Regions from separate parts of the Vibrio celticus genome, predicted to be linked through region 1. Evidence: predicted binding sites of a transcription regulator. Region 1 holds the regulator's gene; each other region holds the start of a gene.
What was found. Region 1 encodes MetJ, which represses methionine synthesis genes. Its sites were predicted from a motif close to TTAGACNTNTANANGTCTAA; they were not measured.
Positions count from the first base shown of each region.

Region 2: metE (5-methyltetrahydropteroyltriglutamate--homocysteine S-methyltransferase) is a predicted target of MetJ. The motif match lies at 927-946, and genes of this name have one in related genera.
Region 3: metN (methionine ABC transporter ATP-binding protein MetN) is a predicted target of MetJ. The motif match lies at 1,049-1,068, and genes of this name have one in related genera.

Region 1 covers NZ_AP025463.1:253,366-256,650, forward strand. Annotated here, with positions in the region: gene OCV19_RS01155 (IS4 family transposase) at 1-1,200, opposite strand, end outside; gene metJ (met regulon transcriptional regulator MetJ) at 1,416-1,736, opposite strand; gene OCV19_RS01165 (O-succinylhomoserine (thiol)-lyase) at 1,945-3,126, shown strand; gene OCV19_RS01170 (bifunctional aspartate kinase/homoserine dehydrogenase II) at 3,129-3,285, shown strand, end outside.
Region 2 covers NZ_AP025463.1:2,240,327-2,243,611, reverse strand. Annotated here, with positions in the region: gene OCV19_RS10105 (LysR substrate-binding domain-containing protein) at 1-855, opposite strand, end outside; gene metE (5-methyltetrahydropteroyltriglutamate--homocysteine S-methyltransferase) at 1,136-3,285, shown strand, end outside.
Region 3 covers NZ_AP025463.1:753,292-756,576, reverse strand. Annotated here, with positions in the region: gene OCV19_RS03600 (MliC family protein) at 1-309, opposite strand, end outside; gene gmhB (D-glycero-beta-D-manno-heptose 1,7-bisphosphate 7-phosphatase) at 373-957, opposite strand; gene metN (methionine ABC transporter ATP-binding protein MetN) at 1,165-2,199, shown strand; gene OCV19_RS03585 (methionine ABC transporter permease) at 2,189-2,872, shown strand; gene OCV19_RS03580 (MetQ/NlpA family lipoprotein) at 2,939-3,285, shown strand, end outside.

The DNA of each region.
Region 1 (3,285 bases):
GTTGTGGAACCCCTTTAGCTGACGAGGTATTGCGCCTGGTGTTGAGTAAGGTAAGCCTACAAGTAACGCAGATACATGAGCTAATGTGCCGTTAAAACTGAGTTGATAAGGAAGGTAATTTCCCTTTAGATTGAAGCAGAGCTCGACCATCTGGTATCGGATTAAATTGTAAGTAAGCAAGATGCCCCATAACTCCTGCTTTACCAGTTCTGGTAAACGACTTCGCAGCGTGAGACGATTTCCAAGCATGTATTGTTTCTGCTCTCGGTAGCCTAGCTCAATTTCCCAACGATGTTCATAAAGGCCTGCAATATCTTTTGATGGGTAACGCAGGGAGTCCGTCATGGAGGTTAATACTTGGTAGTCTTTTCCTTTAATTTTACGAGTGACAAGTCGAGCGGTTATCGACTTTGGTAAATCAGGCCATAGCTTTCTAGCCCTTGGGTTACTGTGTAATTGAACCAGTTTGTCATTTCGCCCTAAAGATTGAACAATGTCATATTGTGTATTTTTCTTGAGGGGGATAAGCCAATGACGCTCTGAGCCAGAGTCTTGCCATTTATGTAATAAGCCTAAAGAATAGAATCCCTTATCGAACATTGTCACGCTATGGTTTGGTGTTGTTTCTATCAGTTTTTCAGCTAATATCATTTCGTTTGTATTGTAATTATCAAAGGCACTGGCCGTAATAATGTGACTGCTTAGTTCCATTTGGCAGACCATTCTCACTTGCGGATATTGCGTCCCTTTTTGTCGAGAAAATGCCTTTTCATTTTGCGGGTTATCGGGCGTTCGCCAAACAACTCCATCGACGCCAAGAAGCGTTAATCCATTCCACTGGGGTAACTTTGCACTTTTTAACCATGACGTAGTCATTCGCTCAAAGACCGCTTTAATTGCGTCTTCACCCAACGTCTTTCGACGTTGAGTTAACGCACTTGGTGCGACAAAAGCTTTACCTGTACGGTCGACAATATCAAGTTGGTTCACTAAATCTTTCATGGATTTACTGTTATAGATAGCCATTCCAACAAGCAGCCACACCATGGATTCTAAAGTTAATTTCCTCTTTCTCATCGTGACGGTATCAGTAAGAGAATAAGCTTCGTCGATGAGGTCAATTGGAAGCAAGTCAGACAAAGTTTCAACGTTGCTAGGTTTCCAATCATTAATTATGTTTAGAGCTTGAGAAACATCCATAAAAAAATCCAAGTGCATTAAATACACTTGGATTTTGACAGCTCTGAAGGATCGTTCAACCGATCACTTTGGCTTTAACTGATCGGCATTAACTCATCTGGAGTCGGTTTTTTTATGTCTATCATTCACAGCGCAATCATAAAAAGCTATGCGCGATGTGATAAATAAGGTTCAGCTAGAGCGAATCAATAATGAAGGCAGTGACTGAGTTGTTTTTATTCTTCGTCAAACGCTTCGAACTCGATACCCATCTCTGTCATCAGCTTTTTCACTTCAGCAGGAATATCGTCTGGGCGGTCTTTACGAAGGTCTTCATCCGTTGGTAGTGGTTGGCCTGTGTACGCATGTAGAAAGGCTTCGCACAGTAGCTCACTGTTTGTTGCATGGCGTAGGTTATTAATCTGGCGGCGAGTACGCTCGTCAGTAAGAACCTTTAACACTTTTAGAGGGATAGAAACTGTAATTTTCTTTACTTGTTCGCTTTTCTTTCCATGCTCAGCATATGGGCTTATGTATTCACCATTCCAGTCGGCCATTGCGTACCTTCATCACTTTAGTTGTTAGAATAAATTAATAGTGGTGATTTTAGCGGGATTTACTGCCATAAGCAAAGACATATAGACGTCTAGAAGTGTTGACGTCTCACGTTTATGAAAGTAAAGTGAATAACATATATCTAACACAGCCGAAAAATGCCGACAAGCAGCTGTGATTCTCAGACGCAAAACTTGTAAGGAAGCACCTATGAGCAGCCGGAAGCCAGCAACAATCGCAGTACGTACTGGTATCGAGTCAGACACGCAACACCATGCCGTTGTCCCACCCATTTATCTTTCGACTAACTATGGGTTTCCCGCTTTTGGTGAAGTGCCAAAGTACGATTACACCCGTTCTGGTAACCCAAACCGCGGTTTATTAGAGACGGCACTGTTTGAGCTTGAATCAGGCAAAGGCGCGGTTGTGACTAACTGTGGTACTTCGGCGCTTAACTTATGGGTTTCGGCTTTCTTAGGCGGCGATGATCTTATTATTGCACCGCACGACTGCTACGGTGGTACTTACCGCCTGTTTAACACTCGCTCGCTAAAAGGTGACTTCAAAGTTCTGTTCGTTGATCAATCGGATCAAGCTGCTCTGGATGCGGCGATCGCGCTTAAGCCAAAGTTGATCTTAATTGAAACCCCATCGAATCCACTGGTTCGTGTGGTTGATATTGCAGAAACTTGCCGCAAAGCGAAAGAGGTTGGTGCTCTGGTTGCTGTCGACAACACGTTTTTGACACCTGTGTTCCAAAAGCCTTTAGAGCTGGGTGCTGATTTTGTTATCCACTCTACAACCAAGTACATCAACGGACACTCAGATGTGATTGGTGGCGTTGTGGTCACTAAGACAGAAGAGCATGCTGAAGAGCTAGCGTGGTGGGGTAACTGTATTGGTGCGACCGGCACACCATTTGATAGCTACATGACTTTACGTGGTATTCGTACGCTAGGTGCGCGTATGCGAGTTCACGAAGAAAGCTCACGTGAGATTCTAGCGTCTCTACAGAAACAAGATCTTGTCGGCACTATTTACCACCCAAGCCTTCCCGAACATCCGGGGCATGATATCGCGAAGAAACAGCAATCGGGCTTTGGCTCAATGCTCAGCTTTGAGTTTGCGGGCTCATTCGAGGCGCTTAAATACTTTGTTGATAAGTTAGAGCTGTTTTCTTTGGCAGAATCATTGGGCGGCGTTGAAAGCCTGATTTGTCACCCTGCGTCTATGACTCACCGCGCGATGGGCGAAGAAGCATTAGCAGAAGCGGGTGTTTCTCAGCAACTACTGCGTCTATCTGTTGGCCTTGAAGATGCAGAAGACCTAATCGATGACCTCAAGCAAGCGTTTGAAAAGACACAGCGCTTTATCGCTGAAGAGGAGGGTTAATAATGGCAACCTTTCGCCAGCTACATAAATTTGGTGGCAGCAGTTTAGCGAATCCTGAATGTTACCAACGCGTGGTCAACATTCTTAGAGAATACTCATCAGCATCTGATTTGGTGGTGGTATCGGCAGCAGGCAAAACAACCAACCGTTTAATTGAAT
Region 2 (3,285 bases), 1.6 Mb from region 1:
GAAAGCCTGCAGGTAACGTTTGTCTTTTTCTGAGTTTCTTACCGCTGCAAACAGTCTTCTTGAAAGCCCTTTACCTAGCGGCTTACTGGCTATCAAACCTTGTCTTGAGAACTCACTGATCGCCCAGTTTGGTAATGCCGCGACCCCTAAACCCGCTGATACCATTTGCACCAACATCAAGGTGTTGTCTGCTTGTTTCCATTTCTTTGGTTCCACACCTGCTGGTTGCAAAAAGTGTTTCACGACGTCTAAACGCTGTTTTTGAACTGGATATGAGAGCATGGTGAGATCGCTAAGATCTTGCGGATCAATGCTCGCTTTATCGGCCAAAGGCGAGTTGATCGCGGTGATAAGGCGCATCTCAAAATCGAACAGCGGTTCGTAGTGAACTTCAGAACGAGGCTGTATATCTGAGGTGATCACCAAGTCCAATTCACCAGCCATTAATGCCGGTAGCGGTTCAAAACCAAAACCTGACGAGAAATCTAGGGTCACGCTTGGCCATGCAACTTGATATTCCTTCAAAGCGGGCATTAGCCATTGGAAGCATGAGTGACACTCAATCGCCATGTGCAATCGACCATTCACATCCTCTTTCAGGCTCGCCAACTCATTCTCTGCTTTAGCGATTCTTGGCTGTATCTCATCTGCGAGCTTAAGCAAGATCTCACCCTCAGAGGTGAATTTCACTGGCCTAGTTTTACGCAGGAAAAGCTGACCATCAATACGTGCCTCTAGGTCTTTCAACTGGTGAGACAGTGCCGACTGAGTCAGGTGAAGAGAGGTTGCAGTCGCGGTTAGTGAGCCGCTGTCTCTTAAGGTAGTCAATGTTCGAAGGTGTTTAAGCTCTATCATGAGTATTCCTCATATTCCCTAAGCCAATTCAATATTTCTTAATAATCACCCTACGGGGTTTTTTATCATTTGTAAACGTCTAGATGTCCAGATGGATTTGGTTTGTTCATCTTCGGTCTGTTCAAGATGAATATTTTTAATAAACAAGATGAATATTTGGACGTTGTTCATCGTTCAGATTAGGTGGCTAGTTTAGCCATCCAGACGCCTTTTTGTAAAAGTAAAAACCATGACAGGCAGTCTGACCGGAAATTAAAATTATCGAATAAGGAACAGGCTCATGACGACAACAACGCATATTCTTGGCTACCCACGTATCGGCGAAAAACGTGAACTCAAATTCACACTAGAGAAGTACTGGCGCGGCGAGATTGGTCAATCTGAGCTCAAGCAGCTCGGCAGCGAATTGAGAAATCGTAACTGGAATGTACAAGCCGACGCGAATCTAAGCTTTGCAACTGCGGGTGACTTCGCATGGTACGACCATGTTCTAACAACGACGTTACTTTTAGGCCATATACCTAAGCGACACGCAGGTGGTAGCGAAGACGAAAAAGCCTTCCCAGACTTAGATACCTTGTTCCGCGTTGGTCGCGGTCAATCTCAAACTCAAATACAATCTCAAAGGCAGCCAACTTGTTGTGGCGCTAAGCATAGCTCTGAAAGCGCTAAAGATGGTGCAGCAGCATCAGATATGACGAAGTGGTTCAACACTAACTACCACTACATTGTTCCTGAGTTCAGTAAAGACGACACCTTTGAAGTGAGCTGGCCGCAGCTGTTCGATGAAGTAAATGAAGCGATTAAAGCAGGACACAAAGTTAAGCCAGTTCTTCTCGGCCCGCTGTCTTACTTATATCTAGGCAAAGAAGTGGAAGAGGGCTTTGACCGTTTAACCTTGTTGCCGCGTTTGCTTACTGCTTACCAAGCGATTCTGGCTAAACTTTCCAAGTTAGGTGTTGAGTGGGTGCAAATCGACGAACCTATCCTTTCTCTGGAACTTGAAAAACGGTGGTCTGATTCATTCAAGTTGGCTTATCAAGTGATTCAAGGCGATGTGAAACTGCTGCTTACCACTTACTTTGATTCTGTGACTGATACGTTAGACAAGATCGTGGAACTGCCCGTCAACGGCTTACACATCGATTTGGCTGCCGCACCGCAGCAACTCGATGAAGTGGTGAATAAGTTACCGGAAGATTGGGTACTTTCTGCGGGTGCAATCAATGGACGCAATGTTTGGCGAGCAGACTTAGCTTCTCAGATTGAGTTACTGCAACCTGTGAAAGAAAAGCTAGGCGATAAACTATGGGTCGCAAGTTCATGTTCACTGCTGCATAGCCCGGTCGACCTTGAGTTAGAAGAGACGCTTAGCGAAGAAGTGAAGAGTTGGTTTGCCTTTGCAAAACAGAAAGTGACCGAGGTGAGCTTATTGGGTGCCGCGTTAGACGGCGACCAAAATGCCATTTTAGCGTGTGAGACTTACAGCCAACCTATCGTTGCACGCAAGAGCGCGACTCATGTGAACAAGCCACAAGTTCAAGCTCGTCTTAGCACGATTACTAAAGCGCTAGCAGAGCGCACTGCTCGATACGCAGAACGTGCCGCGCACCAGTCTGAGGTGTTGGGTTTACCGTTACTGCCAACTACAACCATTGGTTCGTTCCCACAGACAGGCGAGATCCGTGTTCAACGTAGCGCTTACCGCACTGGCAAACTGAGTGAAGCGGAATATAACACTGCATTGAAAGGCCATATTGCGGATGCCGTTAAACGTCAAGAAGCACTGGATTTGGATGTGCTTGTTCATGGCGAAGCTGAACGTAACGACATGGTGGAGTACTTCGCAGAAAACCTAGCAGGCTTTCAAACCACTAAGTTTGGTTGGGTACAAAGCTATGGCTCACGCTGCGTGAAGCCGGCGATTGTGGTCGCGGATATTGAACGAGAAAAACCAATGACGGTGGAATGGTCGACCTATGCCCAATCTCTGACCTCGAAGCAGATGAAAGGGATGCTGACAGGCCCAGTCACTATCTTATGTTGGACATTCCCACGTGAAGATATCTCGCGTAAAGAGATCTCCAATCAATTGGCGTTTGCGCTGCGCGATGAGGTGTCGGATTTGCAAGACGCAGGTATTAACATTATTCAAATTGATGAGCCTGCTATTCGCGAAGGTTTGCCACTGAAAAAGCGTGACCATGCCGAATATTTAGAGTGGGCAGTGGATGCCTTTAAGATTTCAGCAGCGAGTGCCAAGCCAGAGACTCAGATCCACACACACATGTGTTACAGCGAGTTCAACGAGATCATTGATTCAGTGGCTGCGCTAGATGCCGATGTGATTACCATTGAGACTTCTCGTTCGAACATGGAACTGCTGAAAGCGTTTGAAGAGTTCAACTACCCGAATGCGATTGGCCCCGG
Region 3 (3,285 bases), 500 kb from region 1:
ACGACCAAGTTCTAGACGTGCGTTGTCACCTTTAGTGCGTAAAGTGACGCTATTGATCAGCTCAGAGGTACCATCATCTAAGATATACTTCGTTCCTGAACCTGCCGCTATTTGAGTGAGGCGATATTCATTCTCTGGCAAACGTAATACCGCTTTCTCATTACCAAGGTAAGCGACCTTAAATGAAGCGTCAGACTCACATTGATAAGTCACGAATTGATCGTCCGATACTGCACCATCAGGCGCTGCGGATTTAGAACACCCGAATAACGCTACCGTACATAGAGATGCTATCAACAATGCTTTCATACTGCGTTCCTCATCTTTATATAGTGAACAACACTTATATCTAAGTGAAAGAGACTTAGTGCCTTAACCTTTTAAGAATGCTGGTACATCTTTAATACTGTCAAGCACAACACTTGCAAGTGCTTCACCTTTTTCAGTGATTGGTTTGCCGGTTCTTACCAACACTTTAGTACCAACACCTGCCGCTTCTGCAGCCATCATGTCTTCCGCTTTATCGCCGATCATGACCGAGTTAGCCATATCAATCTTCAGAAAGTCACGAGCAGAAATGAACATGCCTGGCTTTGGCTTACGACATTCACAATCTTGCTTGTAGTCGCCAATACCGTGTTCCGCGTGGTGCGGGCAGTAATAGATGCCATCAAGCTCAACGCCGTTATCAACAAAGTTCCAATCCATCCACTGTGTCAGAGAAAGAAAACGGTCTTCACTAAACATGCCGCGAGCAATACCAGATTGGTTGGTCACTAGCACCAATAAATAACCCATATCTTTAAACGCTTTCGCCGCTTCAAACACACCATCGATGTATTCAAAGTCATGCTCATCATGTACGTAGCCGTGATCAACGTTAATCACACCATCACGATCTAAAAAAACAGCAGGTTTAGACAAAATTTTGTTCTCTATCAACTCTCTATTAATCATTAATTATTACACGCTTTATTTGCTTCATCACTATCTATTTAGTTTTGCGTTCGTTAACGATTTGTTTCTAGCTTAACCATACAATCGACGTTTAGCCGTCTAGACGTAAAAATATCTATTGACTTAGATCATAGAACACCATAGCATCGTCTGTAAATCGAGCGAGCTATCGACATATTATTCTGTTCTACCTGCACGGGTTTCTCTATGATTAAAGTTAATCAAGTCAACAAGGTTTTTTATCAAGGCAATAAAGAAATCAATGCCTTAATTGATATCAACCTCCACATTCCTCAAGGTCAAATCTTTGGAGTCATCGGCTCTTCTGGTGCAGGCAAAAGTACCCTAATCCGTTGTGTAAATATGTTGGAAGCTCCGACCTCTGGTGAAGTGATTGTTGACGGTATCGACCTAACAAAACTCAGTAAATCAGAACTTAGCGAAGCGCGCCGTAACATCGGCATGATATTCCAGCACTTCAACCTGCTGTCTTCTCGTACTGTATTTAACAATGTAGCACTGCCTCTAGAACTTGCTGGTAAAGATAAAGCGATTATTGAAGCGAAAGTCAGCGAGTTACTTGAACTGGTTGGCCTTGCAGACAAGCGTGATACTTACCCTGCAAACCTAAGTGGCGGTCAAAAGCAGCGTGTGGCGATTGCTCGCGCACTGGCCTCTGACCCGAAAGTACTGCTATGTGATGAAGCAACCAGCGCATTGGATCCAGCAACAACTCAATCAATTCTTGAGCTGCTGCGTGAAATCAACCGCAAGCTGAACATCACTATCCTGCTTATTACGCACGAGATGGATGTAGTGAAAAGCATTTGTCATGAAGTCGCGATCATTGGCGGCGGTGAATTGGTAGAGAAAGGCACAGTCGGTGACATCTTTGCTCACCCTAAGACAGAGCTAGCACATCAATTTATTCGCTCAACGTTGGATCTGACGATTCCTGAAGATTACCAAGCACGCTTGCAAGAGACTCGCGTAAACAGCAGCTACCCGCTGGTGCGTCTTGAGTTTACTGGTGCAACGGTTGATGCTCCGCTGATGACGCAAATCGCACGTAAATTCAATATCGATGTCAGCATCCTAAGCTCTGACCTTGATTACGCCGGCGGCGTGAAGTTCGGCATGATGGTTGCTGAACTGTTCGGTAATGAAGCCGATGATAATGCTGCTATTCAATTCCTACGCGACAACAATGTAAAAGTAGAGGTACTTGGCTATGTCCTTTAGTTTCAACGAGGTTGCTGACTGGGTCAGCCTTAACGGTAACCTTCTATTAGGCGCAACAGGCGAAACCCTTTACATGGTTGCTGTAGCGGGCATTGTTGGCTTCGCTGTCGGTATCCCATTAGGCGTGATTCTACATACGACGAAAAAAGGTGGTCTGTTAGAGAACACCAAGCTAAACAAAATTCTCGGTGCGGTTGTGAACGTGGGCCGTTCAGTGCCTTTCTTAGTACTGATGGTTGCTATTATCCCACTGACTAAGATGCTGATTGGTACCTTCATTGGTACAACAGCAGCGATTGTTCCACTGACGATTGGCGCTATCCCATTCGTGGCTCGACTAATTGAAAGTGCGCTACTTGAAGTACCAACAGGTCTAGTGGAAGCGGCTCAATCAATGGGCGCAACACCAACACAAATCATCAATAAGGTTCTGCTTCCAGAAGCACTACCGACTATCATCAACTCAGTAACGATTACGCTAGTGACTCTGGTGAGCTACTCAGCAATGGCAGGAACTGTTGGTGGCGGCGGCTTAGGTGATGTCGCGATTCGTTACGGATTCCACCGTTATGATGTGACTATCATGGCTGTGACGGTAGTGATGTTGATTGTGCTGGTACAAATTATTCAATCAATCGGTGATTCATTAGTTCGCCGCGTTGACCACAGATAAAGACTCACGCATAAAGATTAGAGTCGTCTGAACCCAATTAAATAGATTTATTAAAAGGAGATTATTATGAAATTTAGCCTTAAAGGTTTACTAACTATCGCAGCAGCAGCTTCAGCGCTAGTTCTAGCAGGTTGTGGTGATAAAGAAGTGGATACTTCTAAAGTAAAAGTTGGCGTAATGGCAGGTGCAGAAGCGCAAGTTGCTGAAGTGGCAGCTAAAGTAGCGAAAGAGAAATACGGCCTAGATGTTGAGCTAGTAACATTCACAGATTACGTAACACCAAACGCAGCTCTAGATGATGGTTCTATCGACATCAACGCATTCCAACACGCACCGTACCTAGATCAGCAAGTGGCTGACCGTGGCTACAAGCTAACTATCGCTGGTAACACGTTTGTTTACCCAATTGCGGG